2 regions of the Lysinibacillus sp. BF-4 genome follow, and region 1 is predicted to be linked to the other one. Evidence: predicted binding sites of a transcription regulator. Region 1 holds the regulator's gene; the other holds the start of a gene.
The links. Region 1 encodes LexA, which represses DNA repair genes until DNA is damaged. Its sites were predicted from a motif close to CGAACATATGTTCG; they were not measured.

Region 1 (15,277 bases):
GCCTTGTGTAACGATAAGGTGTAATCGCTAGCGCCTACTATTAATTTCGGACTAGAAGCTCAGAAGCCCATTCGCACGTTTTCTCATTATCAGCTTACACCAACCGCTGACTCTCTTAAATGGAAAGTTCGTGTTACTCTTCTTCTTCAACGCTTAATTTGTAATTGACTTAATCATAAGGGCTCGTTATTTATTTGTCAACGGAATTTTCAGAAAAAGTATAAAAGCCGCAAAAATGCGGCTCTTACTCTTTTATAAATGTTTTTGTACTACGTACGGTGTCGATTGGGCGTACAATGCTTTCGATGTGTTCGCGTTGTGCCTCCAAAAATGGTGGTAACGAAAGTTTTTCACCAAGTGTTTCGTAAGGCTCATCTCCCATAAAGCCAGGACCATCTGTTGAGATTTCAAATAATAAATGACGTGTAGCGCGCACATATAATGCACCAAAGAAGAAGCGGTCAACAAGTCCTGATGTTGTATAGCCAAATGATTCAAGACGTTGTTGCCATTGTGCTAAATCATCTTTGCTGTCCACGCGAAAAGCTACGTGATGAATCGCGCCGTAGCCTTGACGACCTGCTGGTGATACAGGGTCATGGATTGCGATAACTTGTGCACCGTTACCACCTTCACCCATAGTGAATAAGTATGCTTCATTGTCTTGTGCAATAGGTGTCATGCCAAATACATTTTGTAAAATATTTGAGAAATAATCCATGTTTGCCACTGCAATAGTAATTGGACCAAGCCCTGTAATTGCGTAGTGCAGTGGGATAGGGCCAAGTTGCCATGGTGTACCAGATGCTACACCTTCGTTTTCTTCATCTGAAATTAATTGGTAATGTTGATTGTCAAAGTCATAAAAATTAATTACCTTTTTACCAAATTGTGTGCTAATACCTTCATGCACAACATTTAAACGTGTGAAGCGGTCTGCCCAGTAGTTAAGCGCCTCATCTGTTGGTACGCGGAAGGCTGCACGTTGTAATTCATTCGTGCCATGTGTGCCTTGTGGGTTATTTGGAAAATCGAAAAATGTCATATCTGTTCCTGCTGTGCCCTTATCATCTGCAAAAAATAAATGGTACGTGCGGATGTCATCTTGATTGACTGTTTTTTTGACAAGGCGGATGCCTAAAGTGTGTGTAAAGAACTCATAAATTTTTTCGGCGCTACTTGTCATTGCTGTAACGTGATGGATACCTTTTAGCATAAAAAATGCCTCCTTTAGTTATGTTAGATTGAGTATACTATATATTTATCTCGAATTCGAGATAAATGCTCACAAGCAAAAATAAATACGGCAGGGGGCTTATACGCTATACTCAAAAGGAGTTGTGAAATAACTATGAAGGAGTTGACAGTTTGAATCAATCAATTGAACATTATGTTCATGATACAGCCGCGCGTGAAAAATTATATAAACGCACACTTTGGGTTGTTATATTATCGCAAGTATTTGGCGGGGCTGGACTTGCAGCAGGTATTACAGTAGGTGCGCTGATTGCCCAGGATATGTTAGGTACGGATAGTTTTGCGGGTCTTCCTTCTGCTTTGTTTACTTTTGGATCTGCAGGGGCAGCATTATTAGTTGGGCAACTTTCACAGCGCTACAGCCGTCGTTTAGGCTTAGCAACAGGGTTTTGGTTAGGAAGCTTGGGGGCAATTGGCGTAATATTTGCTACCATTTTAGCAAATATCCCCTTATTATTTGTATCACTATTAGTATACGGTGGTGGTACAGCAACCAATTTACAAGCGCGCTATGCAGGTACAGATTTAGCTACAGCTAAGCAACGAGCAACCGCGATTAGTATGGCAATGGTTTCGACGACCTTTGGTGCTGTTGCAGGACCAAATCTTGTGCAGGTAATGGGTAATGTAGCTGATGGTATTGGCATACCAACGTTAGCAGGACCATTTATTTTAGCGGCAGTCGCTTATGGGTTAGCTGGTTTAGTACTAGCTGTGATGTTACGACCAGACCCTTATCTCGTCGCAAAAGCAATTATCGCAAATGAGCAAAAAGCCAATGAAGCCGCGCAGATTGTGGCAAAGGAAACAAATCGTGAAGGCGTAGTATTAGGCGCAACTATTATGATTGTATCTCAAGTTGTTATGGTCGCGATTATGACGATGACGCCTATTCACATGTCGCATCATGGGCATGACTTGCAACAAATTGGTTTAGTGATTGGGATTCATGTAGGCTCAATGTACTTGCCATCTTTAGTGACAGGTGTATTAGTTGATAAGATTGGACGCTATGCTATGGCAATTGCTGCTGTAGTAACCTTAATTGCAGCAGGCGTAATGGCAGCTGTTGCACCAGTGGAATCTATGTTTTGGCTAACACTAGCATTAGCTCTACTTGGTATTGGTTGGAATTTTGGGTTTATTAGTGGTACGGCTTTGCTGACGGATGCTATTCATCCATTAGAGCGGGCGAAAATCCAGGGGCGCATTGATGTCTTTGTTGCACTGTCAGGTGCGGCAGGGGGTATGTTATCAGGTTTAATTGTGTCGCAAACGAGTTATGCAACATTATCTTATGTAGGTGCATTAATTGCACTCGCAACTTTTGGTTTTATTTTATATCGAAAAAAAGGTTTCAAGTAAAAAATGAGCAGCGAATTTTTCGCTGCTCATTTTTTAGTTAACGCGGCGGTATAACCCAACCACACGACCTAATATGGAAACATTGTTTAAAATAATTGGTGCCATTGTTATATTTTCTGGCTGTAAGCGGAAGTGACCATCTTCTTTAAAGAAACGTTTTACTGTAGCTTCATTATCTTCTGTCATAGCCACTACAATTTCGCCATTATTAGCGGTAACTTGCTTTTGTACAATGACATAATCACCATTATGAATGCCAGCTTCAATCATAGAGTTGCCTACGATTTCTAGCATAAATAATGAGCGCTCGTCCCCGTATGTATTAGGAAGCGGGAAATATTCATCAATATTTTCAATCGCTGTGATAGGAGAACCGGCCGTAACCTTACCAATTAACGGTACATGAATGACCTCTTGCTTTGTAATCCCATCATCAAGCTCTAAAATTTCGATCGCGCGTGGTTTAGTAGGGTCGCGACGTATAAGCCCCTTTTTTTCAAGACGCTCTAAATGACCATGAACGGTTGAACTCGATGCTAGTCCAACAGCTTCACCAATTTCACGGACTGATGGCGGATAGCCTTTCGTGCGAACCTCGCTTTTAATGAAATCCATAATTAGCTGCTGACGTTTAGAAATTTTTACTGTCATTACAAATCACCTCTTTACTTTCTCCTATAATTTATGTTAAGTATAACAGCTTGATAGCTAACAATCAAACGTAAGTTCGTAAAAGACGTTGACAAAAACAAATGTTCGTACTATTATGAGAACAAATATTCGGTAAGGAGCGGTTAGTTATGAGTGAGAGACAAATTAAAAAAGAGATACTTTTACTTTTGATGTCAGTTATACTAGTTGTGATGTATGTAATATGGTCATTTAAGTCGATTAGTTATGGCGAAATTAAAATCGAACAAGGTGATAATCTTGTAACATTAGCAGAGCAATATAAAGGGACAATGAGTATGACAAAATGGGTTGATGTAGTTCGTACAGAAAATAATATTCATGATGATACAATAATTGCAGGAAAGACATTGTTAATTCCGATAGCTCAAAATAAAGGACAGTTAGCGAGTGATCAATAATGAAAAATGCAGCCGTAATTTATTGTCGTGTCAGCACAACAAAAGAAACTCAACAAAGTTCGTTAGCACGTCAGCAACAAGAGCTCGAAGTTTTCGCTAAGCAACAAGGGTATACAGTTGCGGCGAGTTTTCAAGATCAGCATAGTGGTTATGATGTTGAGCGTGATGGGTTGCTAGAGATGTTAGATTTTATGAAGGAGCATGAGGTAAGGTGCGTGTTTGTTCAAGACGAAACACGCTTAGCGCGTGGTAATGCGCGTATCGCCGTGCTTCATTTAATTCAAAAAATGGATGCGCAAGTTTTAACATTAAACGAAGCTGGTCCGCTTGCCTTAAATGATATGGATACAATGCTACTGGAGATTTTAGCGATTGTAGAAGAATATCAGCGTAAATTGCATAATGCCAAAATTAAACGAGGTATGCAACGTGCAGTTGCGCAAGGCTATCGCCCGCAAGATAATCTTAAAAACCGTGGCAATATTGAAGGCGCACCCCGCATTGATGTACCCATTGAAGAAATTGTTCGGTTGCGCGAGTTAGGGCTAACCTTTCAAGAAATTACAACTACATTAAATGGTTTGGGCTACGATGTTAGTAAAGCAACAGTCAATCGTCGTTACCTTGCGTATGAACAGGAGATGTCTACATAATGTAGGCATCTTTTTGTTTCAAAAGATATTACTTGCACTTCACGCATAATTTTCATACCTTTATAAAGAAGAAAGGTGTGATTGAATATGTTATCACAAGAAAAAATTGCCCGTATTAACGAGTTATCGAAAAAATCAAAAGAGGGTACACTAACAGAAGCTGAAGCAAAGGAACGCTCTGCGTTACGTAAAGAGTATTTGGAGACTTTCCGTAAATCAATGCGTAGCACAATTGAAAATGTGAAAGTTATGGATGAACAGGGAAATGATGTAACACCTGAAAAGGTGAAGCAGGCTCAAGCAAAGCGTAAAATGAATTAAGTATGTCACATTTGTAAAAAGTATGGCTTAAAACCGATAAAAGCATTGTTTTCTATAGGGATGTTGTCTACACTATTAAATGAAACTACTTAGCACGAGAAAGGATGTCACATACAAATGACGCAAACTCCGGATCAACTTGCAATTAATGCAATCCGTACATTGTCAATTGACGCAATCGAAAAAGCAAACTCAGGTCACCCAGGATTACCAATGGGGGCTGCTCCAATGGCTTATACGCTATGGACAAAACACCTACGCCACAATCCACAAAATCCAAATTGGTATAACCGCGATCGTTTTGTATTATCTGCAGGTCATGGTTCTATGCTTTTATACAGCTTATTACACCTTGGTGGCTATGACTTACCAATGTCAGAAATCAAAAATTTCCGCCAGTGGGATTCATTAACACCAGGTCACCCAGAATACGGTCATACGGTTGGTGTTGAAGCAACAACAGGCCCATTAGGTCAAGGTATTGCGATGACAGTTGGTATGGCAATGGCTGAGACGCATTTAGCAGCAAAATACAATAAACCAGGTCACAACATTGTTGATCATTATACGTATGCAATTTGTGGCGATGGCGACTTAATGGAAGGTGTAGCAGCTGAGGCAATCTCATTAGCTGGTCACTTACAATTAGAAAAACTAATCGTACTTTATGATAGTAATGATATTTCTTTAGATGGCGATCTTGGTATGGCATTCTCAGAAAACATCCAAAAACGCTTTGAGTCATACGGCTGGAATTACTTACGTGTTGATGATGGAAATGATGTATTAGATTTAGAATCTAAAATCGAAAAAGCCAAAGAATTAAATGGCAAACCAACATTAATCGAAGTGAAAACAGTTATTGGCTTCGGTTCACCAAATAAATCAGGTAAATCTGACTCTCATGGTGCACCACTTGGTACAAATGAAGTCGCTTTAACAAAAGCTGCTTATAAATGGGAGCATGAGCCATTTGCTATCCCACAAGAAGTGTATGACACATTTAAAGAAGCAGCAATGCGTCAAGGTACTGAGGAAGAAGTAGCTTGGAATGCAGGATTTAAAGCATACCAAGAAGAATACCCAGAGCTTGCGGCAGAGTTTGAAAACGCAATGGCTGGCGATCTTCCAGCAGACTTTGCTAAAGATGTACCTGTTTATGAAGCGGGTCAATCTGTAGCAACGCGTTCTTCTTCTGGTGAAGTAATTAATGCACTTGCTAAAAACTTACCAACATTCTTTGGTGGTAGTGCTGACCTTGCTAGCTCTAATAAAACAATGATGAAGGGCGAAGGCGACTTCGGTCCTGATAACTATGCAGGTCGTAATATTTGGTTTGGCGTACGTGAATTTGCTATGGGTGCTGCACTTAATGGTATGGCATTACATGGTGGTGTTAACGTTTACGGTAGTACATTCTTCGTATTCTCTGACTATGTACGTCCAGCCATTCGTCTATCAGCATTAATGGGTCTTCCTGTAACATATGTATTTACACATGACTCAATTGCTGTAGGTGAAGATGGTCCAACACATGAACCAATCGAGCACTTAGCTTCACTACGTGCAATGCCAAACTTAAACGTGATTCGTCCAGCAGATGCTAATGAATCAGCAGAAGCATGGAAGCAAGCAGTAGTAGCAGTAGATACACCGACTGTATTAGTATTATCTCGTCAAAACTTACCGGTACTAGCATCAACTGCTGACACGGCTGCTGAAGGTGTAGCACGCGGTGGTTATGTAGTAGCTAAAGCACAAAAAGAAACACCAGATGCAATTATTATTGCAGCAGGCTCTGAAGTTTCGCTTGCAGTAGAGGCACAAAAAGTACTTGCTACTGAAGGTATTGATGTATCTGTTGTTTCGATGCCATCAACACATAACTTTGACAAGCAAGACGCAGCGTATAAAGAAAGCGTATTACCAAAAGCTGTAACAAAACGTTTAGCTGTAGAAATGGGCGCAACATTAGGTTGGCACAAATATACAGGGCTTGACGGTGATGTATTAGGTATTGATACATTTGGCGCGTCAGCACCAGGCGAATTAGTTATGGAAAAATACGGTTTCACAGTTGAAAACGTAGTAGCGAAAGTAAAAGCGCTATAATAGTAAAAGGGTCATCCGATTTTTGGATGACCCTTTTTTATGTAGTTGCGCTTGCGCAACGAAATGTAGCAACATCCTACTAGCCATTTGCTTTATACTAACGTATAAGAGGAGGTAGGCTATCTATGAACGAACGATTACGTATATTGCGTGAGCAAGCAGGCTTGTCACAAGAGCAACTTGCAGGACAAATACATATCACGCGCCAGGCAATTTCGAAATGGGAGCTAGGACATGCAGAGCCAAGTATTGAGGTATTGATTGCCTTAGCACAACTCTATGATGTAACGATAGATTATATAGTGACTGGCAAACAAACGGAGGAGCCTGTGGCATTTATATTGCCTAAAACAACAACAGAGCTTGTTTTACATTTTGCACAAGAAAATAAAGGTATGATTATTGCAATTGTTGCTATTTTGTCAGGGCTTATTATTAGTATCATTGGGCTAGTCATATAATGGTATGTCGTTTAGTGCGTGTAAAGGTGAAGATATTAAGAAGTACTGTAATGCTGAGTAGCGTTATAGCAGAAACAGTCACAGCTTGTGCGGTGTCCATTAATGCAGAGAAATCTTCAATCGCCACAAGGTATTGCGTATAGCGAATTTGACAAATGAGTGCAATAGCACATGCGAGCATGCTAACAATGGCAAACTGTCCCCAGTTAGTTTTATTTTTACGTAATAAATAGATAATAGGTAAAAACCAAGCGACTAAACCTAGTAGTAAGCTTGCGATATTTAACCATCCCATACGACAAACAACCCCTTTCGTTTAGTATATAGGACGTTACAGTAAAGGGAAGGTTGCCGCTAAGTAAAATAAGCGAGACAAACTAGCACTAGTTTGTCTCGCTTATTATTTGAGTTTATGTTGAAATGCATATACTACAGCTTGTGTACGGTCCTGTACATCAAGCTTTGCTAAAATATTACTAACGTGCGTTTTTACCGTTTTAAGGGCAATAAAGAGTTCATCAGCAATATCTTGATTGGTTTTACCATCAGCTAGTAGTGACAGCACCTCTCGCTCACGCTCTGTAAGTTGCTCATGAAGCGGCTGTTCGATGCCGCGCATGCGCTTCATCATCTTAGTAGTCACCTCAGGCTCAAGTACAGACTCACCCGTTACGGTTTTACGAATAGCTTCGGCAATATGTTTTGCATTTGTTGTTTTAAGCAAATAGCTGACTGCGCCTGCTTCGAGTGCAGGATAAACCTTATCATCATCTAAAAAGCTCGTTAGCATCATAATTTTAGCCTCAGGCCATGCTTGTATAATTTGTTCAGCTGCTTCAGGCCCGGTCATAACGGGCATCACATTGTCCATAATAATTACGTCAGGACGAAGTGATAATGCAACCGCTACAGCCTCTTTGCCATTAATAGCTTCTGCAATAACTTCCATGTCGGGTTGTGCGTTTAAATACGCAGATATCCCAATGCGTACCATCTCATGGTCATCCGCATGTACAATACGAATCATATACGATCTCCTAACTGTGTTTTTACTTCAATCATTGTGCCCTCACCAGGCACGGAAACAATATTATAAATACAGCCAATTTCAACGGCGCGTTCAGCGATGTTTTGTAGCCCGTAGCTTGTTGTTTTATCACGTGCCAAATCAAAGCCAACGCCATTGTCTTGGATGCGTAAAATAGCTGTGTTATTACGTTCAATAAACGAGAGCTCAAGTTCAGTTGCTTTTGCATGGCGCAAGGTGTTAGATAGCGCCTCTTGTGCAATACGAAACAAGTGATCCTCTTCAGCGCGTGATAGGGCAATTTCTTCAATATGATAATCAATAGGGAAGTACACTTTTTGTTGTAACTCGACAATTAACTCCTCTAAGCCTTGGGCCAATGTTTTATTTTTAAGTGCCACTGGACGGAGATGTAAGAGTAATGCACGCATTTCAAGCTGTGCTTGCTGTACAATATGCTCTACTTGCAATAACGTTTTATCTGGTATGTCTTCCTGTTCAGTTAGTGCAGATAATAGCATAGAGGCTGCAAATAATTGTTGGGATACAGAGTCATGCAACTCACGTGCTAAGTGTTGACGCTCTGCAATAATACGTTCTTGTGTGACTTCATCAACTGTTGCTGTTCGTTGTTCTGATAGCTTTTGTAAACTTTTACGTTGTGTTTCAATTAACGTTTGTGTTTGACGAAGAGATTTACGTAACAAACGAGGAGACCGTTTTATTTGTTTTTCTTGAAGCTCATGCTTGTTGGCCTTTTTTAATAAGCGAGAAGCTTGCGAGTCGCGTAGTAAAATAGTAATTGTCATCCAAAGCGCAGTTAAAAAGGCAGCTGTAGTAATAATAATCATAATAAAAACAAGGATGGGTGCTCCCTCAAAATGTTGTTCCCATAGTGGTGACCAGTTACGTTCGTTAGGTTCACCTAGTACAATAAACAGCGCGATAGCTACAGCGGTCATAAATAAAAATTGCAAAGTAAACCAACGAGAGAAAAATGCCATCATGCGTATATCACCTCCACGTCTCCAACTAATGCAGATACATGGATGACCATTTCACGCAAATTTTGCTCTGCAGGAATCGTAGTATGCCATGTGCTATTTTTTAATCGCTTTGTGGCCATAGGTAACTTAGCCTCTCCGTAAAAGGTAGAAAATACAAAGCGAACAGGTACATCATGCGGCAAAATAATTTGTACATTGCCGAGGAGTTGTTGCACCGTAATCACGGACGTACCACGTGGTAAAACAGTTTGCGTTGTATCAATGACAACTTTTCCGCCTAGACGTAGCATATTAATGTCACGCCAAGCGTAGGTTTCACTGTCTGTTTCAGTTTGAAAGAACGGATTACTTGTAACGCGTGAAGTATCAGTAGTTTCGTTAAATATTGCTTTTTTATGTGTATCTTTTTTATAGTAAAAATAAATATAATACAGTGCAATAATAACAGCCGCAATACGTAGGGTCATCAGTGAAAACAATGTGATACCAAGTGCTACAAGCCCGATAGCAAGCAGGCTATTACGGTGGCGCTTAATGCCTTCGTATAAAAATAGCGCGGTAATCATCAATAAAATAATAGCACCATTATTAAGCGTAATGACCTCAATTAACACAGCAGCTCCAAAGAGTGCCAGTATTGATTTTAAGGTTGTAGTCGTCATAATTTCCTCCTTATATCACAAAGCGAGCTGCTCGAGGTGAGCAACTCTACTTTTGAAATTATAGCACTTTTTCAGATTGTTGTTGTAATTTTGCGAGACGATATTCGTACATCGACTCTTGTTGTCCTGCGGTAATATCAACAGCGAGGTTATCAATGTAACGCTCTGCAGACTCAAAGTTTTGTAGCGCGCTGTCTGCCTTACCTTGTAAAATATTGTTCATTGTATGATTGGCGCGTGTGACATTTTCTTTACCCATTAGCTGTAGCTGACGTACACGCATATCTTTAATTTTATGTTTCATTTCCTCATAGCGACGTTCCATATCTAAATACTGGCTTGCTGTTAAGGTAATGCTATCCTCTAACGTTGCCTTACGATTTTGGTAAATACTCACTTCTTGAGCAGCAAAGGCAATCAAGTCTTGCTCGTCACTTTGCTCAGCTAGTTTTAACTGTGCCTCACGTTTAGTTAGCATTGTAGTAGCTGTTGCAAGCTCCTGCTCAAGCTTTGATTTTAATTGTGCTTGGCGAGCGAGTAATTTACCGGTTGCGGTTACTTGCTTTTCGGCGTCGTGTAAATATTTTGTTAGCATAACTGCTGGGTTTTTACTTTCCTTTTTATCTAATGCAAAGTTAACCTCTGCTTCTACTGTAGTGAAAAATCGTTTAAAAATGTTTGTCATTGTGTTTCGCTCCTTTTATTTTGTTAAGTTAGCCCATTCGCGTTCAAAACTTGCGAAAGGGTCCACTGGTGTAATTTCTGGTGCTTGATTTTGTGATTTAAGTGATGTATATACGTAGTACACGCCATATAATGCGATTAAACCAAGTAAAGCCGGTAAATTTGACACAGCTGTAATGGCGCTAATGCCACCTACAAAAATATAGAACATTTTAAGTAGTGAAGATGTGGTGCGGTTAAATAAGTAAATGCTGCCTCCTGCAATAGCAAGTGATAATGCGAGTACAGCTAATGGTCCGATTGATGCGAATGCAACTAAGATGGCGATGAAGCCTAAGCTTAAAAGTAAAAGTTTTTTCATGATGGTTGCTCCCTTCGATTTGTTACTCTTATCTTATCAAGCGTATAAAAAGTGCGTAACGGGCGCAGAGTTGATTTTGCTCTAGGTCTTGAGGCTGAGATGCTATAAGACGTTTGCAAAGAAGACAAAGTTTAGGTTAATTTATGGTTAGGATATAGTAACAGTGCCTAATTTATTGTATAATGCAGTGTGGAGATAAAATCTCGGAAGAAAGTAGCAGAGGAGGTTTGGCAATAATGGCTTTATGGCTTGCTATTTTACTTATCGTTGTAGCATTAATCGCAGGGGCAGCGCTTGGTTTCTATTTCGCCCGTCAATACATGATGAAATATTTAAAAGAGAACCCACCTATTAATGAACAAATGATTCGTGTTATGATGGCGCAAATGGGACGTAAACCGTCTGAAAAACAAGTGCGTCAAATGATGTCACAGATGAATAAATTCCAATAATACTAAAAAGCATCCTTTACGCATTTCGTAAAGGATGCTTTTATTATTCTGTGATTTTGTAAGCAGGCACATACTCGTCTAAAAACTTAGTAACGACTTGTAAATATTCACGGGGGTTTTCATTGAAGGAGTCTGCGTGCCCACCTTCTTCAAAAAGTTTAAGCATTTTTGGCCCTGATTTGGCTTCGTACATTTCTTTAGTCATCTCATGAGGGATAAATAAATCAGGGATGCTATGAATAAATAATACAGGCTTAGTAATAGATTTAACAGCTGTTAACGGTGCAACATCTCGTAAGGAGTAGCCATCACGCATGCGTAAAAAGAAATTAGCTAAGTGCAACGGCATAGACGTCGAAAATTTTAAATCCTTTTGTGCAATACGGCTAACGAGCGCGCCAAAGTCTGAAAAGGCACAGTCGGCAATATAAAAGTCTGCTTGATCTTCTAAAAGCCCTGCATACAGTAAAGTAGTTGCCGCACCCATTGATTCACCGTGTACACCAATTACAGCATCGTCACCAACGACTTTGCGCACAGATTTAACTACAGCTTCTAAGTCCATTTTTTCGTAATAGCCAAAGCTTGTTGTTTTACCACCTGAGTTACCATGGCGTCGATGGTCATAAATAACAGAATTATAGCCGAGCTTTTCAAAAAGGCGAGCAAAGCGCACGGAGTTAATTTTATTTTCGGTTACCCCGTGGCAAATAATCATGGTGTTTTTTGTAGCTAATGGCTTTAACACGACACCGCTGATGGTATAGCCATTTGGCGATTCTATTGTTAGTTCTGTGTCTTTATATTTATTATACCAAGCCTCGTCAAAGCGCTTAGCAATTGTTTCACGCTCCAAAATAAAGGCATCATCTTTTTTCTTAATGTACATTAAACGGTTAGATAGTTTAATACCAAATACGGTTGTTGCAATAGTAGCAAGTGCAGTTGTGACGGCAGATGCTAGGAGCCATTTCTTTTTCTTTGTCATTGTTACGCCTCCTATGTAAGTACTCCTCATAATTGTAATAGAAGAAAAACTATGACGCACGTAAAAAGCATTACTGTTATCCCAATAAGGAAAAAGTGTGCCGTAGTAAATTTTTTCACTATTTGGTAAACTGAAAGTACATGTCAATACAAAGGGTGGCATGAGAGAAAAGGGGGCAATTTATCATGACAGAGGTAGTAATTGTAAGTGCTGTACGTACAGCAATTGGTTCATTTCAAGGGTCACTAAAAGATGTACCAGCTACGCAGTTAGGTGCTATTGTAATTGAGGGCGCTTTAGCCAAGGTAGGTATAGATGGCGCGCTAGTAGATGAAGTGATTATGGGCAATGTGTTACAAGCAGGGCTTGGACAAAACCCAGCGCGACAAGCGTCGATTAAAGCAGGGTTACCACAAACTGTACCAGCAATGACAATTAATAAAGTATGTGGCTCAGGTTTAAAGGCAGTCCATTTAGCTACACAGGCAATTAAGGCGGGGGATGCGTCGATAATTGTTGCGGGTGGCTTTGAAAATATGAGTCAAGCGCCTTATTTAATGCCAAAAGCGCGTCAAGGCTATCGCATGGGCGATCAAAAAGTCGTGGATAGCATGGTGAACGACGGCTTATGGTGTGCTTTTAATGATTACCATATGGGAGTAACAGCAGAAAATTTATGTGACCAATTTGCCATCACACGTGAGGAGCAAGATGCTTTTTCTGCACGTTCGCAACAGCGCGCGGCGCAGGCCATTGCGGCAGGGAAGTTTACCGACGAAATTATTGCGGTTGAAATCCCTCAACGCAAGGGCGAACCTATTGTTTTTGCTGAGGATGAGTATGTGAAGGCAACAACAACTGAAGCCTCACTTGCTAAACTGCGACCTGCTTTTAAACGGGACGGCTCTGTTACTGCAGGCAATGCGTCAGGTATTAATGATGGAGCGGCTGCAGTTGTTGTTATGTCTAAGGCAAAGGCAGATGAGCTCGGTGTAACGCCACTCGTAACAATTGCAGGTAATGCTTCAGCAGGTGTGGATCCAGCGGTTATGGGGATTGGACCTGTAGAAGCGGTGAAAAAAGCATTAACTAAAGCAAACACAGCGCTAGACCAAATGGATGTAATCGAAGCAAACGAAGCATTTGCAGCACAGTCCATTGCAGTTGACAAAGCGCTTCATTTCGACCATGATAAATTAAATGTAAACGGCGGCGCTATCGCACTTGGACATCCAATTGGTGCAAGTGGTGCGCGTATTTTAGTGACGCTTATCCATGAGATGCAAAAGCAGGATGCTAAAAAAGGCTTAGCCACATTATGTATTGGTGGGGGGCAAGGCGTTGCAACGGTCGTTACACGCTAAAAGAAGGTGAATTACTATGGCAAAAAAACGCGGACAAAAAGTTGCAGGCACTGTTAAAAAGCAAGATGATGCTGTAACTATCGCTGACCAGTTAGGTGGCGATATGCTTGCAAAGTTAGCACAAATGAAAAAAGATTTAACAAAGCAAGAGGAGCAACAAGCAATCGAGCGCGAGGAACAACTGCGACGTGAGCGTAAAGAACGTGAAAAAAACAAAACGTTTGAGGAACTACTCGACGAATACGGCGATATGGGCTCTAAATTCTAAAACAAAAGCAACTTCATTTTAACGTGAAGTTGCTTTTTGTTGCCTTAAATTGCGGTAAATCAGCCACAACACAATACCAAAGACTGCGCCTGCGCTATCGAGCCAAACATCTTGCATGGTCATGGTACGCCCTGGCGTAAAGCTTTGTCTAAATTCGTCGCCAAGTGCAATGCCAAATGCAATAACGAGCACAATTATAGGGTGTAAACGAAATTGCAGTAGCGCTACTGCGATCGTTGCAAACATTAAAAAATGCGCGCTTTTACGAATCAAAAATTCGACGAAGGCAAAGTAGCCACGCTCATCTACACTAACGATGGTATCCCAGTAAGGTATGGCAAGCTGGCTAAGTTGCGCTTCAAATGGTTTAGTACTGAGTGTTGTTTGTAAAAAGTGTTGCAGTGATTGTTGCTCAGCCGTCATGCTAGAAAAAATAACGAGCACAACTAGTAGTATGCCAATAAAGTAAAACTTTTTCATCGGTGAGCGCTATAGCGTTGTAGCTGTGTTAAGGCGTTAGCTTGTGTTAAGTCAGTGATGTGCTGAGCACGCTCATATGCTTGTATGGTTTCGGTAATTTGTGCTTTTTTACTTGCACCAATCACTGTAGAGGCGATGGCACTGTGTTGCAAATTAAAGGCGAGTGCAAGGGCATGGATGTCTCCGTAAATCTCTTTTAGTTGCTGTAAGGTTAGCTGGATTTCTTCTTCAGTATAGCTACCATAAGCTTGTGCACGCTGTTGCCATTCATTAGTTAAAAGCCCTTTAGCCAATGTGCCACGCGTGACAACGGACGTGCCTTGTGCTTCAATGAAATCAAAAAACTCTTCTGGCTGTCGGTCAAGTAAGCTATATTGCATCATGATGCTTGCAGCAGTAGCGCTCGGTAAAAAACGTTCAATCACATTAGGACGAATCGAAGAAATACCATAAGCTCGAATAGTGCCTGCTTTTTTTAAGCGCTCAAATACTTCAATAATGGCCTCAAAGTCATCATCAATTGTGCCACCGTGCAATTGGTAAAGGTCGATATAATCTGTACCTAATCGGCGTAAGCTATCTTGCACGGCTTGTTCAATATAAGCGGGTGAGGCATCCCAGTGCCAGCCATCTTCACCTTTAGTAAAGCGGTTACCTACTTTTGTTGCGATTGTGAGATTGTGACGCTCACCTTTAACTAATTTGCCAACAATTTCTTCGTTAG
Region 2 (15,277 bases), on a different contig from region 1:
TAGTGATAAAAATGCCATGCTAAACCCTCCCTATAGTCGGTAAAATGTTGTGGTGTTGTTGTAAAGTTGTGTTGCGACTTGTTCTTTTGGCAATTGTTTAATGTGTGCAATTTCTTCAATGCTACGTGCCATCATAGCAGGTGTTGTGAGTTGACCCGAAAACTCCTGCTCAAAAGGCCACGGACCATCTGTTTCGACCATGAGCTGTGAGAGCGGGTAACGTGCAACAAGGCTACGTATTTCAGGCTCATAACATACATCAGGCGTAATCGATACCATGTAACCGTTTTCAATCATACGTGTGATAGTTGCAGCATCGCCTTTAAACCAGTGGAAGTGCGCGCGTGTTAGCTGATGCTTTTCGAGTAGATCACAAGCTACTTGCGCATCTTCATAGACAGCATGCAAAATAATTGGTTTGTCTAGCTCTTTTGCTAACGCAATAAAGCGCTCAAGTAAAGCGATATGCGCATCGCGGTCAACTTGCTCATAATAGGGCAAGCCCACTTCGCCAATCGCTACGATATCAAAGGCATGCTTGCGGATAAGTGTAAAAATTGCCGCTTGTTGCTCAGCACTTGCGACAGGTTGCTCAGGGTGAAAACCAAGGGCACTATGTACGGCAGGATGCTTAGCCAGTTGTAAATTAGCTAAGCAAGATGCGTAATCTGTAGATACTGTAATAAACGACGCACCACTCGCAAGCAAGGTTGCTTGCTCTTCCTTGTTGTATTGATCTAAATGGATATGTGCGTCAATCATTCACTATCCCTCGTTTCCATTTGACTGAAAATATGCTGCTTTAACGCCACAAATTCTGGCGTTGCTAACATTGCTTGATTACGTGGTCGCGCAAAAGGGACAGTAATCTCCTCTTTAATGTGTGCAGGGCGCTTGGATAAAATAACAATGCGGTCGGCTAAATAAATGGCTTCCTCAATGCTATGTGTAATAAATAATACGGAGCGGCGATGTTCCTCCCATACAGACAGCAGCCAGTTTTGCATATCAAGACGTGTAAACTCATCCAATGCCGAAAAAGGTTCGTCAAGACATAGCAAATTTTGGTCACTTAACAACGCACGAATAAAAGCGACTCGTTGTTTCATGCCGCCTGATAGCTCTGATGGGTAGGCTTTGGCAAATTGCGAAAGCCCCACGCGCTCAAGCCACTCGGTTGCTTGTTCATAATTTGGTTTATGTTGCACCTCTTGAGCAAGCACTACATTTTGTAAAACCGTACGCCACGGAAATAGCGACGCTTGCTGTGGCATATAACTAATATGCCCCTTTTCGCCGCTAATATTTTTGCCATTTAATAAAATCTCACCTGCTGTAGGTGCGGTAATACCACCAACTAGCTGAAATAATGTACTTTTACCGCTACCTGAAGGGCCAAGAATAGCAACAAACTCACCGTCTGCTACTTGTAAGGAAATATGATTAAGCACATCAACCTCACCGAAGTTTTTAGATAAGTCTGTAATTTGCAGTAACATAATTATACCTCCCTTGTTTGTCCTTTTACAATAATACGCTCGAGTAGCTGTATGAGCGCAAATAATGCCATACTCAACAACATAATCGTAAAGATGGCAACAAACACACGGTCAATGCGGAAGGATGACTGCGCATAGGTCATATATACGCCTATGCCTTGCTTAGCACCCAGCCATTCGGAAATTACAGCACCCATTACGCTATACGTAGCCGCGATTTTTAAGCCTGAAAACAAAGATGGCATGGCATAAGGTAGCTCTAGCTTCCAAAAGGTTTGCCCGCGATTTGCGCCAATCATTTGCATATAGTGCTTTAATGTTGGGTCGGTATTTTTTAAGCCATCCATCATCGCCACTACAATAGGGAAAAAGCATACTAAGCTAATAATAATAAGCTTAGGTAATAGCCCGAAGCCAAACCAAATGATTAATAGTGGTGCTAATACGATGGTTGGTACGTTTTGCGATAAAATGAGTAAGGGGTATACCATTTGATTAACAAGTGGCATACGGTGCAAAAGGAGCGCAATAATAAAACCAATGCTTGCGCCAATGGCTAACCCTAGCAATGTAAGTTTAGTTGTAGCTAAAATATGCACAGAAAAGTCGCCAAATGAACGATACCCTTCAGCTAAAATCGCACTCGGAGCGGGTAATAGCCACATCGGGATGTCGCGCCACCATACAACAGCTTCCCAAATGATAAATAAAACGAGGAGGAACATTACTGCTCCGCCTCGTTTCATCACCTTATGCATTAGCGGTACTTCTCCGTTAATGTATCCATCGTAATGCCTGATGGTTGGTATAGGATTTTGACCTGTGTAATAACGTTGACGCAGCCGAGTTCAACCATTTTTACATTCATTTTTTCGATGATAGCAAGCAATGTTGTTAAATCGCCTTCCATCGTTGTTTCGAGTGGATGTACTTCGTATTTAACGCCCGAAGCGTCAATTACAGCGATTGCTGCGTCTACTGCTGGAATTACATCTGCTACGTTCTCGGTTTTAGGAATGATTTGTACACTAATTAATGAGTTTGTCATGATGTCACCTCTTATTTTTTTGGTAAAAATTCGTTAGTAAATGCTTGCTCTGGGTCAAAATCGCCCTCTAGCACGCCATTTTCTGTCATCCAGTCCGCATAGTTTTTCCATACGTCTAGTTTTTGTACGCCCCATTGCTCAGCGTCGTCTTGGTATTTGTCAGCTAGCCATTTTTGTGAGTTAATCACAAGGTCTTGCGATAAATCAGGCGCTGCAACGAGTAAAATATTTGCTGCGTCTTCTGGGTTTTCAATCGCATATTCGTAGCCTTTTGCAACAGCTGCGACCATTTTTTTAACGATGTCTGATTTTTCGTCAATCATTTTTTCGCTAGTTGATAGTACAGGTGTATAGTAATCTAGCTTATCGCTATAATCTGTTAAATAGACCATATTAATATCTTTGCCACGTAGCTCTGCCTCTACACCTGTCCAGCCGTAGTAAATCCATGCAAAGTCTACGTCTTTTTCAGTCATTGTAAAGAAGTCTGCGTCACCTGCGTTAATAATATCCATTTTGGCAACATCGCCACCGTCTGCTTTCATAATGGTTTCGATGACTGCTTTTTCGATAGGTGAGCCCCAGCCCCCGTAAGTTTTACCTTCAAAATCTTTAGGTGTGGTAATTTCCTTTGCCTTTGGTGAGGCAAAGCCTGATGTATTATGTTGAATAATTGCGGCTACTGATACAAGTGGTACACCTTGCGTACGTGCTAGTGTAATACCCTCTTGGTAGCTAATGCCGAAATCTGCCTTGCCTGATGCAACCAATTGATCTGCACCTGCATCGCCTGGTTGAATGATTTCAACGTCTAAGCCCTGGTCTTTAAAAAATCCTTGTGCCTCTGCAACATATAAGCCTGTGTGATTGGTATTAGGTGTCCAGTCGAGCACCATTGTTACCTTTTCAAGCTTATCTTCCGCTGCATCTTCCTTTGGTTTGTCCTTGGCTTGACAGGCTGCAAGTGCAAGCACCATCGTTGCCAATACTAGTGTAACGAACCATTTCTTCACGCGAAAATCGCCTCCTCTGCATAAAAAAATGCCTCAAGTAGGCATGTATCACCCTACTGAGGCATTTGTACATGTTCCCTACGATGGTTTTACCATATCAGGTTCTAAGGGTATTCCTACAATTCGGTCTCTCAGCTCATGTTTGAGCTCCCCTACATTACTATTCAACGTTCATTATAACAGCTATAGCATCGTTATACTATGGCATTTTATGATAGACTGCGCGGATAGCACCGTCTGTTTTTGGATCTACTTTAAAGGAACCATTGGATAGGCGATCATTTTTCGGTAAATCGCCCATCGCAATTTCTTCTTGATGTTTTTCAGTTTCAATAACGAGTAGTGCTTCTTTGCGGTCTTTTTCGACAGCTACAATTTGGTGAGGGTTGGATTTTAATATGCTTAGGATTTGTACACCACGTTTAGCACGGTTGCTTGTGGTAACTTCTTCGATGCCCATTTTTTTAACTGCCCCACGCTGCGTTACGATAATTAAACGTTCGTTGGCATCTACAGTATCTGCCCAAATAACACGCTCGTCTTTTAATGTCATACCTTTAACCCCACCAGTACGTAAGCCCGTTGGCGGTACTTCGTCTACACGGAAGCGCAGTGCTTGTCCTTCTGTTGTGACAAGTGTTACCTCGTCTTTATCCGTTACAATAAAGGCTGCCATCATAGCATCCTCTTTTTTAACATTCATTGTTTTTAACGCACGTGAGTAGCGCGAAACTTTATAATCTGCTACTACGGTACGCTTAACTTGCCCCGCTTCGGTCACGGTCATCATAAAGTCAGTAGTACTATCCATTGACGCAAAGCCATGTACAGCAATAATTTCTTCTTCAGCTTCAAGTGGTACGATACTTGAAATATGCTGTCCGAGGTCCTTCCAACGAATGTCAGGTAGCTCATGTACAGGTTGGTAAATATATTGCCCGCGGTTGGTAAATAGCAGTAAGTGATGTTGCGTGTTCATTGGTTGTTCAAAGAGCGCATAATCCGACTCTTTCATCGCCAAATCTTTACCGCTTGATGCACTATATGAACGCGGCGAAGTCCGCTTAATATAACCATCCTTCGTTACACTTACAATGACTTCCTCACTTGGTACTAGTACGTCGAGCGTTACTTCTAGCTCTTCGATTTTAGCTTGTAGTAAAGAGCGGCGTGGCTCAGCAAATTGTTTTTGCGTAGCTTTTAACTCACGTCGAATGACAGCGATAAGCTTGGCAGGGCTTTGTAAAATACCCTCTAATAGCGCGATTTCTTTTTGTAATGCCTCATGCTCTGCACGTAGCTCTGTAATATCTGTATTCGTTAAACGATAAAGTTGTAAGCTAACGATTGCTTCAGCTTGCGCCTCAGAGAAATCGAATGCGTCCATGATGCCCTGTCGTGCGTCTCGTTTATCCTTAGAGGCACGAATTTTCGCAATCACTTCATCTAAAATCGATAATGCTTTGATTAACCCTTCTACGAGATGCATACGTTTGTTAGCACGCGCTAAATCAAACGTAGCACGACGTTTAACGACTTCCTTTTGGTGCTCAATATAAGCATCCAATAACAGTGGTAACGTCATCATTGTAGGACGACGACGGTGAATGGCAATCATATTAAAGTTATACGTCACTTGAAGGTCCGTAATTTTTAATAAATAATTTAAAATCCCTTGTGCGGGGATATCTTTTTTTAGTTCAATCACGACACGTAGCCCTGTGCGGTCAGATTCGTCACGGATTTCGGCAATGCCATCTAATTTTTTGTCGAGGCGTTGCTCATCAATACGCTTTACGAGATTAGCTTTATTAACATCATACGGTAACTCAGTTACAACGATTTGTTCTTTGCCACCTTTTAATTGCTCAATCGCAGTTTTGGCACGTACGACAATTTTGCCGCGCCCTGTTTCGTAGGCTTTTTTAATACCATCTGTACCTTGGATAATACCGCCCGTCGGGAAGTCTGGCCCTTTAATTACCGTCATTAGCTCATCAACAGTTACCTTAGGGTTATCTAGGCGCATAAGTACGGCTTCTATAGCTTCAAACAAGTTATGCGGTGGAATGTCAGTTGCATACCCCGCCGAAATCCCCGTTGAGCCATTTACTAATAAGTTAGGGAAGCGCGCAGGTAATACGGTTGGCTCTGTATCTTGGTCATCAAAGTTAGGTACAACATCAACCGTATCTTTCGTAATATCTCGCAGTAGTTCACCTGCGATAGAAGAAAGACGCGCTTCTGTATAACGCATAGCTGCGGCAGGGTCACCATCAACGGAACCGTTATTACCGTGCATTTCAATTAACATATGACGTGCCTTCCAGTCTTGGCTCATACGCACCATTGCCTCATAAACGGAGCTGTCACCGTGTGGGTGATAGTTACCAATAACATTACCAACGGTTTTAGCTGATTTACGGAAAGGCTTGTCTTGTGTGTTGCCTTCAGTATGCATCGCATATAAAATACGACGCTGTACAGGTTTTAACCCGTCACGTGCGTCAGGTAGCGCACGCTCTTGAATAATATATTTACTATAGCGACCAAAACGGTCACCCATTACTTCTTCTAACGGTAAATCTTGAAATTTCTCTTGCATAATTAGTCCTCCTCACTAATGAATTCGTTTTCGAGAATATTGGCATCGTCTTCCATACCAAAATCTACGTTAGCTTCAATCCATTTACGGCGAGGCTCTACTTTATCACCCATTAATGTCGTTACGTGACGCTCTGCGCGTGCGCCGTCTTCGATACGTACACGAATTAATGTACGTGTTGCAGGGTTCATTGTAGTGTCCCATAGCTGCGGTGCATTCATTTCACCTAAACCTTTATAACGCTGAATGACGTAGCCTTTACCAATGCGTGCAATGGCCTCTTCTAAGTCGCGTTCTGTCCAAGCGTACTCAAAAACCTCTTTTTTGCCTGAACCTTTACTGATTTTATAAAGGGGTGGCAGTGCAATATATACTTTACCTGCTTCCACTAATGGGCGCATATAGCGGTAAAAGAACGTTAATAATAATACTTGAATGTGCGCCCCGTCAGTATCGGCATCGGTCATAATCACAACTTTATCGTACGCTGCATCATCTATCGAAAAATCACTACCTACGCCTGCACCGATGGTATGAATAATTGTGGCAATTTCTTCGTTTTTCATAATATCTTCAAGCTTAGCTTTTTCGGTGTTAATGACTTTACCACGCAGTGGCAAAATCGCTTGGAAAGTACGGTCACGCCCTTGTTTTGCGGAGCCACCTGCTGAGTCACCCTCAACTAAATATAGCTCGTTTTTTGCCGCATTTTTTGATTGTGCAGGTGTTAATTTACCTGACAAGAGCGTTGACTTTTTATTTTTCTTGCCGCTTCGTGCATCCTCACGTGCCTTACGTGCTGCCTCGCGTACTTGTTGCGCACGAATCGCTTTACGTACCAATGAAGCGGATAACTCGGCGTTTTCTTCGAGTACGTATAGTACTTGCTCCGCTACTACCGTATCTACGGCAGAGCGTGCCTCAGATGTACCTAATTTACTTTTAGTTTGCCCTTCAAACTGCAAAATCCCCTCAGGAATACGTACAGATACAATAGCACATAAGCCTTCGCGAATATCAGCACCGTCAAGATTTTTGTCCTTATCCTTCAATAAGCCAATTTTACGCGCGTATTCGTTAAACACACGTGTCATCGCCGCTTTTGCGCCTGTTTCGTGAGTACCACCGTCGCGTGTACGCACATTATTAACAAAAGATAAAATGGTTTCGGCATAGCCATCGTTATACTGGAAGGCAAACTCTACCTCGATCGCATGATGCTCGCCCTCAACGTAACGCACAGGGTGCAACGTATCTTTTTCTTCGTTTAAATATTCGACAAAGGCTTCAATACCATTTTCGTAGAAAAACACTTCATGCTTAACCTCGTCGCCACGCTCATCAATAAGCTCAATTTTTAAGCCCTTTAATAAAAAAGCTGACTCGCGTAAGCGCTCTGCTAGCGTATCATAGTTATATTTCGTCGTTGAAAAAATGCTGTCATCTGGTAGGAAGTGAATGTTCGTACCTGTTTCACGCGTCTTACCTTTGATTTCAAGCGTAGTGGCAGGCTTACCACCGTTTTCGAAACGTTGCTCGTAAATTTGCCCATCGCGGTAAATGGTAACCGTTAAAAAACGAGATAGTGCATTTACAACTGACGAACCAACGCCATGTAAACCACCACTCGTTTTATAGCCGCCTTGACCAAATTTACCACCTGCATGTAATACCGTTAAAATAATTTCTGGTGTAGGCTTACCTAATTTATGCATACCAACAGGCATCCCGCGTCCATAGTCACGCACACTGATGCTTTGGTCATTATGAATTGTTACTACGATGCGATTACCGAAGCCAGCAAGCGCCTCATCGACCGAGTTATCTAAAATTTCGTATACGAGGTGATGAAGTCCACGGTTATCCGTCGAACCTATGTACATACCTGGGCGTTTTCGTACGGCCTCAAGCCCCTCTAATACTTGAATATCATCATCACTATAATTATTTGTCAAAAAAATCCCTCCAAAAGAGAACATTCGTTCTTGTTGAATCCTACAATTAATCGTAATCCCTCAATGACCATTAGTCAATGAAAATCCGTATACCGCCACTATTTTAGCAAAAATCTCTGCAAGAAGTTACACTTATCACCTTTTCATAATGCCATCCGTAGCTTACAATAGATTTTAGTACCACGTCATAATAAAGGAGTTTTCTATGGTAAACACGATTCTTGTACTACTTAGTGCATATCTCATCGGCTCAATCCCATCAGGTTTATGGATTGGACGATTGTTTTTTAATACGGACATACGCGAACATGGTAGCGGTAATTTAGGCGCTACGAATACATTTCGTACACTCGGCAAAAAGGCTGGGCTTGTGGTCACTATTATGGATGTCCTCAAAGGGACGGCTGCTGTACTCTTACCCCTTATTCCGTTCTTCGCAAACACAGGCGTTCACCCACTCATTTTAGGTATTATCGCAGTAACTGGGCATATGTTCCCTGTATTTGCAGGTTTCCGCGGTGGTAAAGCAGTTGCTACATCAGCTGGTGTGGTGTTAGGTTATGCCCCTATTTTGTTTGCTATTTTGTTTGTTGTATTTTTTACAACGCTCAAATTATCTAAAATTGTGAGCCTTACCTCTATGGTAGCCGCTTCAGTCGCTTTAATTTACAGTATCGTTTATTATTTTGTTACAGGCGATTATGCGCTGTTCATTTTAATTTTCTTTTTGTTTAGCTTTATTATGTACCGTCACCGCGCCAATATTCAGCGCATTAAAGACGGCACAGAACCAAAAGTCAAATGGCTATAGGAGTGAGAGCATGCAAATTATTGTAACAGATGAGGCCGTAAAATGGTTTATTGAAGAAATGGAAGTTGAAGCGGGCGACACGATTCGTTTTTATGCACGCTACGGTGGATCAAGTCCCTTTCACGAAGGTTTTTCGCTTGGTATGACGCGTGATGAGCCTGTACATGCAGGTGTAACAAAGCAAGTTGATGACATTACGTACTTTATTGAGCAGGATGACTTATGGTTTTTTAATGACCATGATCTCCATGTATCTGTAAATACCGCGCTAGATGAGCTAGCGTATGCTTATAAATAACCAAACAAAAAGTAAAACGTGATACGCTCACGTTTTACTTTTTTTATGCCCAGTCGTACGGTGTTAGCTGGTACACATAGTAGTTTAACCAGTTCGAAAATAAAAGATGGGTATGGGCACGCCATGTATTTTGCGGTGTACGTGTTGGGTCATCATTTGGGAAGTAGTGTGCAGGTACTTGCGGATGCATGCCCTTCTCTACATCACGCGCATACTCCTCAGCTAAGGTATGTGCATCATACTCTAAATGCCCTGTTACCATAATATTGCGGTGGTTTTTAGAAGCTACAATAAATACACCTGCTTCATCAGAGTAGGACAATAGCTCAAGCGCTGGGTGGTTGCGTACTTCATCGATAGAAACAGATGTATGGCGAGAATGCGGTGCTGTGAAATGGTCACTAAAGCCACGCACTAAGTCATGGGTAAAATCTGTAATAACATGGTCATAAACGCCTGAGCACTTTTCTTCTAGCTCATACTTACCAATGCCGTAATAGTGGTAGAGTGCAGCTTGTGCGCCCCAGCAAATGTGCAGTACGCTTGTAACATTCGTCTCTGACCAATCCATAATTTGCTGCATCTCTGGCCAGTAATCCACATCTTCAAAGGCAAATTTTTCGACAGGTGCGCCTGTAATAATCATGCCATCATAGCGCTTATGCTTAATAGCATCAAATGTGGTATAAAAGGCATCTAAATGCGATTTACTAATATTTTTTGACACATAGGTCGCCGTATTTAAAAAGGTAATGTTCACCTGAAGCGGTGTATTGCCTAGCAAGCGCAACAACTGTAGCTCCGCCTTCTCCTTTTCGGGCATTAAATTTAAAATGATAATATTTAATGGGCGTATCTCCTGTGTAGAAGCACGGTCTGCCTCCATAGCAAAGATTTTTTCCGCACGAAGGTGCTCACCGACAGGCAAATTTTTAGGGATGTTTATTGGCATTATGCAGTCTTCCTCTCCTAAGTAATAAAAAAACCCTCATTCTTTTAGAGAATGAGAGTAAGGTTGTTTGCTCTCTTATCTCATAGGAATTAGCACCTTTCTTGCCTAGGCAAGAGGTTGCTGAAGCGTCGTAGGGCCTTTCCCTCGGCTTCTCTCGATAAGAATATTTAGATTATTGCTATAATAGCATGCAGGGTATTTTATTGCAATGCATAGCTTTATGCGTAAATTTGTGGTAGCATATACCTTTAGTAAAGAATGAGGACGTGAAAAAATGATTAAAATTGAATTACCAAAACCAGACTTAGTAATTCGTCAACGCGAGCAAAAATTGCAAGACGGTGATGTAGAAATTACACCAATCTATGGCTTCATTGATTTAGATAAAATTACACGCGAAAAAGGCGGTATTTTTATGTTCTTCAATAAAGAAAACGATTTATTATTTGTAGGTAAAGCACGTAAATTACGTCAACGCATTAAAAAGCATTTTAATGACAATGGCTTAATGGTGAAGCACCGTGACGAAATTCACAAAATTGAAGTGTTTGAAGTTGAAACACCAATGGATCGTGAAATTTACGAAACGTATGCGATTAACACGCTACAAGCAAAATATAATATTGATAAAGTATTTTATCGCGATTAAGATGTCCTCTAAGGGCATCTTTTTTTGCAGAAAGAAGGGTATAAGATGATTGCTAAGCTAAATGTCTTTCTTCAAAAATATATTGCCATTTTAACGCCGCTTAGCTTAATTATAGGTGTGATGGTACATCAAGTAGGCGAACAACTATTATTTATGGTGCCGTTATTATTTGCCTTTATGACTTTTGTTGGTAGCCTTGGTATGCGCGCGCGTGATATTAAAGTATTTGCACGCTACCCTAAAACCATTTTACTCAGTATTGTTTTTTTACATATTTTAATGCCACTTTGGGCGTATATTATTGCTACAACGCTCTTTAACGATGCTATGCTAACAGTTGGTTTTGTAATGGCGGTAGCTGTACCAACAGGGGTAACGAGTGTGATTTGGGTATCTGTTTGTAAAGGTAATCTACCGCTTGCACTGGCGATTATTTTGATTGATACATTGCTTGCACCTATTATTATGCCAGGGTTGTTACACATTACTGTAGGCGAAACGATTAGTGTGGATACGATGGGGCTGCTAGTTGATTTATTATGGATGATTGTGTTGCCAACGCTGCTTGGGATTATCTTAAACGAAGTGACCAAAGGGCGCATTCAACAAAAGTGGTCGCCTACACTTGCACCTTTTTCGAAATTAGCACTCTTTGCAGTGGTGTTGATTAATGGTAGTGCGATTTCGCCGTATATTAAAGAACCAACATGGGAGCTTGTTGGTATTATTGCTACGGTATTTGTTGTATCTGTTACAGGGTATACGTTTGCTTATTTGCTGGGGCGTTTGCTCTATAAAAAGCAAACGGATGTGGCGACGACCTTTATGTTTATTGGCGGTATGCGTAATATTTCCGTTGGTGTGGTCATTGCGACGAGTTACTTCCCTGCTAAAGTGGCGATGCCAGTAGTGTTTGGTATGTTGTTTCAGCAAGTATTGGCTTCGAGTTTTAGTAAACTCACTAAAAAATAGGATGCCGCGTGGGCATCCTATTTTTTTAATTCTTCTTTTACAAACTTTTCAAAAAGTCCTTTGATTTCGTCAATTGGGATATTGTTTTTCATATAGCTTTCGACATCGAGATTTTCGTCTTGTAGCTTAGCGAGTGCTACGCGGTAACTAATTTCGGAAACCGTTAAGCCTAACGCGATTGTAATAGAAGTAGCGACAGAGCCGTTAATCATACCACCAGCAATAGTCCCTACACCTGGAATGAACTTTAATACTTGTGCAACTAGGTAGCGACCAAGTTGGCTAACAATCTCGCCAATACCAAGCGTGCCGATTAAGTTTTCGAAGTTGCCAAATAGCCCGTCTAAGCCGTAGCCCTTTAGCACACGGTTAATCATAACACCCTGATTGGCAAGCAAAATCGGACCATCCGCAAAGGGAATGGGTGTAAAACCTACGCCAAAGGATACTGTAGCGTGCTGACGAATGGCTTTATTAATTTCGCTACGCTTTAGCTCAACATTCACTTGCTGCGCGCGTAAAAACGAAAAGCGTACTGCTGTGTCGAGATGGTTATATGTCCACTCCATTAGCTTAGGTAGCTGAAGCGGCATTTTTTGCGATACTACAAAACTCGCAAAACCTTCATCCGCAACAACTTTCATTAACGCATCTACTGTTTCGACAGAGGCAATATCGCCTTTAGTAAACACTACACAAACGGGTTTGTTTGTAGCACGGAATTTTTTTAACATCGCAATATCCATCGGTGTAATACGATGCCCACTTGCTGGGATGCAGTACCATACCATATGGATTTGTTGCTCAATATGCTTTGTAGCATCCTTCATATAGCCTTCCATTTCGGCTATAAAGCGCTCATGCTCCTCTGTTGCAACCTCGTAACCTTTGGTATCAAATAACGTAATCGGAAAATCCTCAACTTCGTACTTCGTTGTTGCCTGTGTTACAGGTGTACCTACACCTGTAGCCGCAAAGTCTACACCAAATACATGGTTAACAAGCGTACTTTTACCACTGCCTGTTGCCCCTACGACTAATATATTAGTCTTGCCCTGTTCCTCTAAAAAGCCTTCCATCGCTTTTTCTACTGCTTGATTAACAATAACATCACTTGTTTTTACCAAATCGAATCCCTCCTAAAAAGCGGCGTTTTTGTGTTGGTGCTTGGTAGTATGTACGTATGGCATCAATAACACGCTCGCGACCAAAGCTAGTGCTTGCTGTACCGTCAAAATAGCGCTCTGCCTTACTATTTACGGCTATTGTACGACATGGTATAAGCTGTGCCATATCATAAATTTGTTGCTGTGTTAGTGTGTTTGCCTTTGTTAATACAGCAATCACAGGTAAGGTTTGTGTCATTTCAGTTATGATGTGCTGATCCGTTGCCTGTACGCGCGCTGTGCTTGCATCAATGCAATACAACACAAGGTCAATGCTATGATTTTTTTGAAATTTGTTAAAGGATTTCTGCCATTCTGCTAAGCGCCCTTGCTCAATGCCCCATGCGTCGGTAATGGTTACTACCATATCTTCTATCTTGGTATCTAGCGCATGAAAGCCTTTCTCTGTTACAGGCAATCCTGCGCCTGTTGCGCGAAGCGGCTCATTGGTGAGGTAATTAATGAGCTCAGACTTCCCCACACCTGTTTGTCCAAGCACTACAATATGGAAGTGTTGTTGCTTTGCCATCCAATCCCTCCTATAGACTTTCGTAAGATTAAGGCAGGCCATCTACTCCTAAATGCCCCTCTCCCTCTACTGTTAAACATATAATGAATGGCGCTAAAAGTAAACGTTTGGCTATGGACTTTTATCAGTTGTTTCTCAATTGTGTTGATAATGATTTTCATTTGCGTTAAGGTAGAGGCAGAACAGATTGCGGTATTACTAGGAGGACAACAACATGGAAAACATGAAGGATATTACAATTATTGGCGGCGGCCCTGCAGGGATGTTTGCTAGTTTTTATAGCGGTTTACGAGGTATGAGCGTACGAATTGTGGAGTTTCAAGATAAATTGGGTGGTAAAATGCACGTTTACCCCGAAAAAATCATTTGGGATATTGGTGGTGTAGCACCTAAACCATGTTATGAAGTAATCCAAGATATTGTAGCTCAAGGGTTGCACTTCTCCCCTGAGGTTAAGTTAAATGAGCGCGTAATTGATATTAAAAAGCTAGAGGAGCAACATTTTGTTGTAGAAACTGAGAGTGGTGAAGTGTTTCACTCAAAGGCAGTTATTATTGCTGTAGGTGGCGGTATTATTAAGCCAATGACGCTTGATATTGAAGGTGCAGCGCGCTATGAGGTAGCGAACCTTAATTATGTCGTGCAGTCTGTACAAAAGTATAAGGATAAACATGTGTTAATCTCTGGTGCTGGTAATGCGGCACTGGACTGGGCAGCTGATCTTGCGCCCCACGCCAAAAGCTTAACGCTTTGTTACCGTAAGGACGAGATTTCGGGGCATGAACATATGAAGGACGAGCTTGCGGCACTTGGCGTTGTAGAGAAAAAGCTAACGGCGATTAAGCAATTAGTTGGCGATGAGTGTGGTAAAAAAATCAAAGAGGTTGTGCTTGTAAGTACAGAGGATGGCACAGAAGAAGTGCTAGCAGTAGACGAAGTAATTATTAGCCACGGCTTTAACCGCGACTCTGCTTTGGTGGATAATGCGACAGTACGTTTAGCCCGCCATGATGATTTTTATATTCAAGGTCAAGGTAACGCACGTAGTTCAGTAGATGGCATTTTTGCTTGTGGTGATATTTTAAAGCATGAGGCAAAGGTACATTTAATTGCGAGCGCATTTAATGACGGCGCGAATGCGGCTAACTTAGCTAAAAAGTATATTGAGCCAGAAGCGTATGATAACGGGCGTGTATCAAGTCATAATGAAGTGTTTAAGGAAAAAAATAAAGAGGTCTTAAAAAAATACTTAGTTAATGCTTAAGCTTTAATTAGCCAGATGTCGATAAGTTAACGACATCTGGTTTTTTAAAGCGCTGTATACATATAAAAAGAGACTGACGTATGTCAATCTCTACTCTAACCAGTTTGGTTCATGTGCTACTTTATGATGGGTTGCTAAGCTCACAAGTACAAAAACGACAAGTGAACTGAGGATAGGCAGCGTTACAGTATGCATCCCAAAAATATGAGGTGCTAGTCGGTCTATCGCAATGTAGAGGGTCATCCCTGTTATCATAGAGGCGATGGCCCCGTAACGGTTAGCCTTTGGCCAATATAGCCCAAGTACTACGGACCAAATAAATACCGCTTCAAGCCCACCAAAGGCAAAAAGGTTAAGCCATACAATAAGATCAGGTGGGTTCATCGCAAAAAACACGACGGTTAAGCCAATGGTTGTTGTTACGATGAAGCTCGCCTTTTTAATTTGAGCATCACTTGCTTCAGGCTTAATGTAATTTAAGTAAATGTCTTTTACTACAGTCGAGCTAACTAAAAT

Region 2: parE (DNA topoisomerase IV subunit B) is a predicted target of LexA. The motif match lies at 8,138-8,151, and genes of this name have one in related genera.

What each region holds. Positions count from the first base shown of each region.
Region 1 covers NZ_JPUW01000001.1:226,726-242,002, forward strand. The annotation lists T-box leader at 1-159, opposite strand, end outside; gene CH76_RS01110 (ring-cleaving dioxygenase) at 245-1,216, opposite strand; gene CH76_RS01115 (MFS transporter) at 1,369-2,622, shown strand; gene lexA (transcriptional repressor LexA) at 2,656-3,273, opposite strand; gene CH76_RS01125 (hypothetical protein) at 3,423-3,713, shown strand; gene CH76_RS01130 (recombinase family protein) at 3,713-4,366, shown strand; gene CH76_RS01135 (DUF896 domain-containing protein) at 4,454-4,687, shown strand; gene tkt (transketolase) at 4,805-6,799, shown strand; gene CH76_RS01145 (helix-turn-helix domain-containing protein) at 6,925-7,260, shown strand; gene CH76_RS01150 (hypothetical protein) at 7,253-7,555, opposite strand; gene CH76_RS01155 (LuxR C-terminal-related transcriptional regulator) at 7,661-8,287, opposite strand; gene CH76_RS01160 (sensor histidine kinase) at 8,284-9,294, opposite strand; gene liaF (cell wall-active antibiotics response protein LiaF) at 9,291-9,956, opposite strand; gene CH76_RS01170 (PspA/IM30 family protein) at 10,015-10,641, opposite strand; gene CH76_RS01175 (hypothetical protein) at 10,657-11,001, opposite strand; gene CH76_RS01180 (YneF family protein) at 11,238-11,453, shown strand; gene CH76_RS01185 (alpha/beta hydrolase) at 11,497-12,441, opposite strand; gene CH76_RS01190 (acetyl-CoA C-acetyltransferase) at 12,627-13,805, shown strand; gene CH76_RS01195 (YqkE family protein) at 13,822-14,073, shown strand; gene CH76_RS01200 (VanZ family protein) at 14,092-14,553, opposite strand; gene CH76_RS01205 (aldo/keto reductase) at 14,550-15,277, opposite strand, start outside.
Region 2 covers NZ_JPUW01000018.1:11,285-26,561, forward strand. The annotation lists gene CH76_RS07505 (GNAT family N-acetyltransferase) at 1-18, opposite strand, end outside; gene CH76_RS07510 (TatD family hydrolase) at 31-762, opposite strand; gene CH76_RS07515 (ABC transporter ATP-binding protein) at 759-1,499, opposite strand; gene CH76_RS07520 (ABC transporter permease) at 1,502-2,257, opposite strand; gene CH76_RS07525 (thiamine-binding protein) at 2,257-2,547, opposite strand; gene CH76_RS07530 (ABC transporter substrate-binding protein) at 2,559-3,560, opposite strand; TPP riboswitch at 3,619-3,724, opposite strand; gene parC (DNA topoisomerase IV subunit A) at 3,760-6,165, opposite strand; gene parE (DNA topoisomerase IV subunit B) at 6,168-8,120, opposite strand; gene plsY (glycerol-3-phosphate 1-O-acyltransferase PlsY) at 8,326-8,931, shown strand; gene CH76_RS07550 (HesB/YadR/YfhF family protein) at 8,942-9,229, shown strand; gene metA (homoserine O-succinyltransferase) at 9,273-10,181, opposite strand; SAM riboswitch class I at 10,254-10,345, opposite strand; gene CH76_RS07560 (nucleotide excision repair endonuclease) at 10,456-10,830, shown strand; gene CH76_RS07565 (bile acid:sodium symporter family protein) at 10,876-11,802, shown strand; gene CH76_RS07570 (GTPase) at 11,820-12,929, opposite strand; gene CH76_RS07575 (GTPase domain-containing protein) at 12,913-13,497, opposite strand; gene CH76_RS07580 (NAD(P)/FAD-dependent oxidoreductase) at 13,721-14,761, shown strand; gene panF (sodium/pantothenate symporter) at 14,852-15,277, opposite strand, start outside.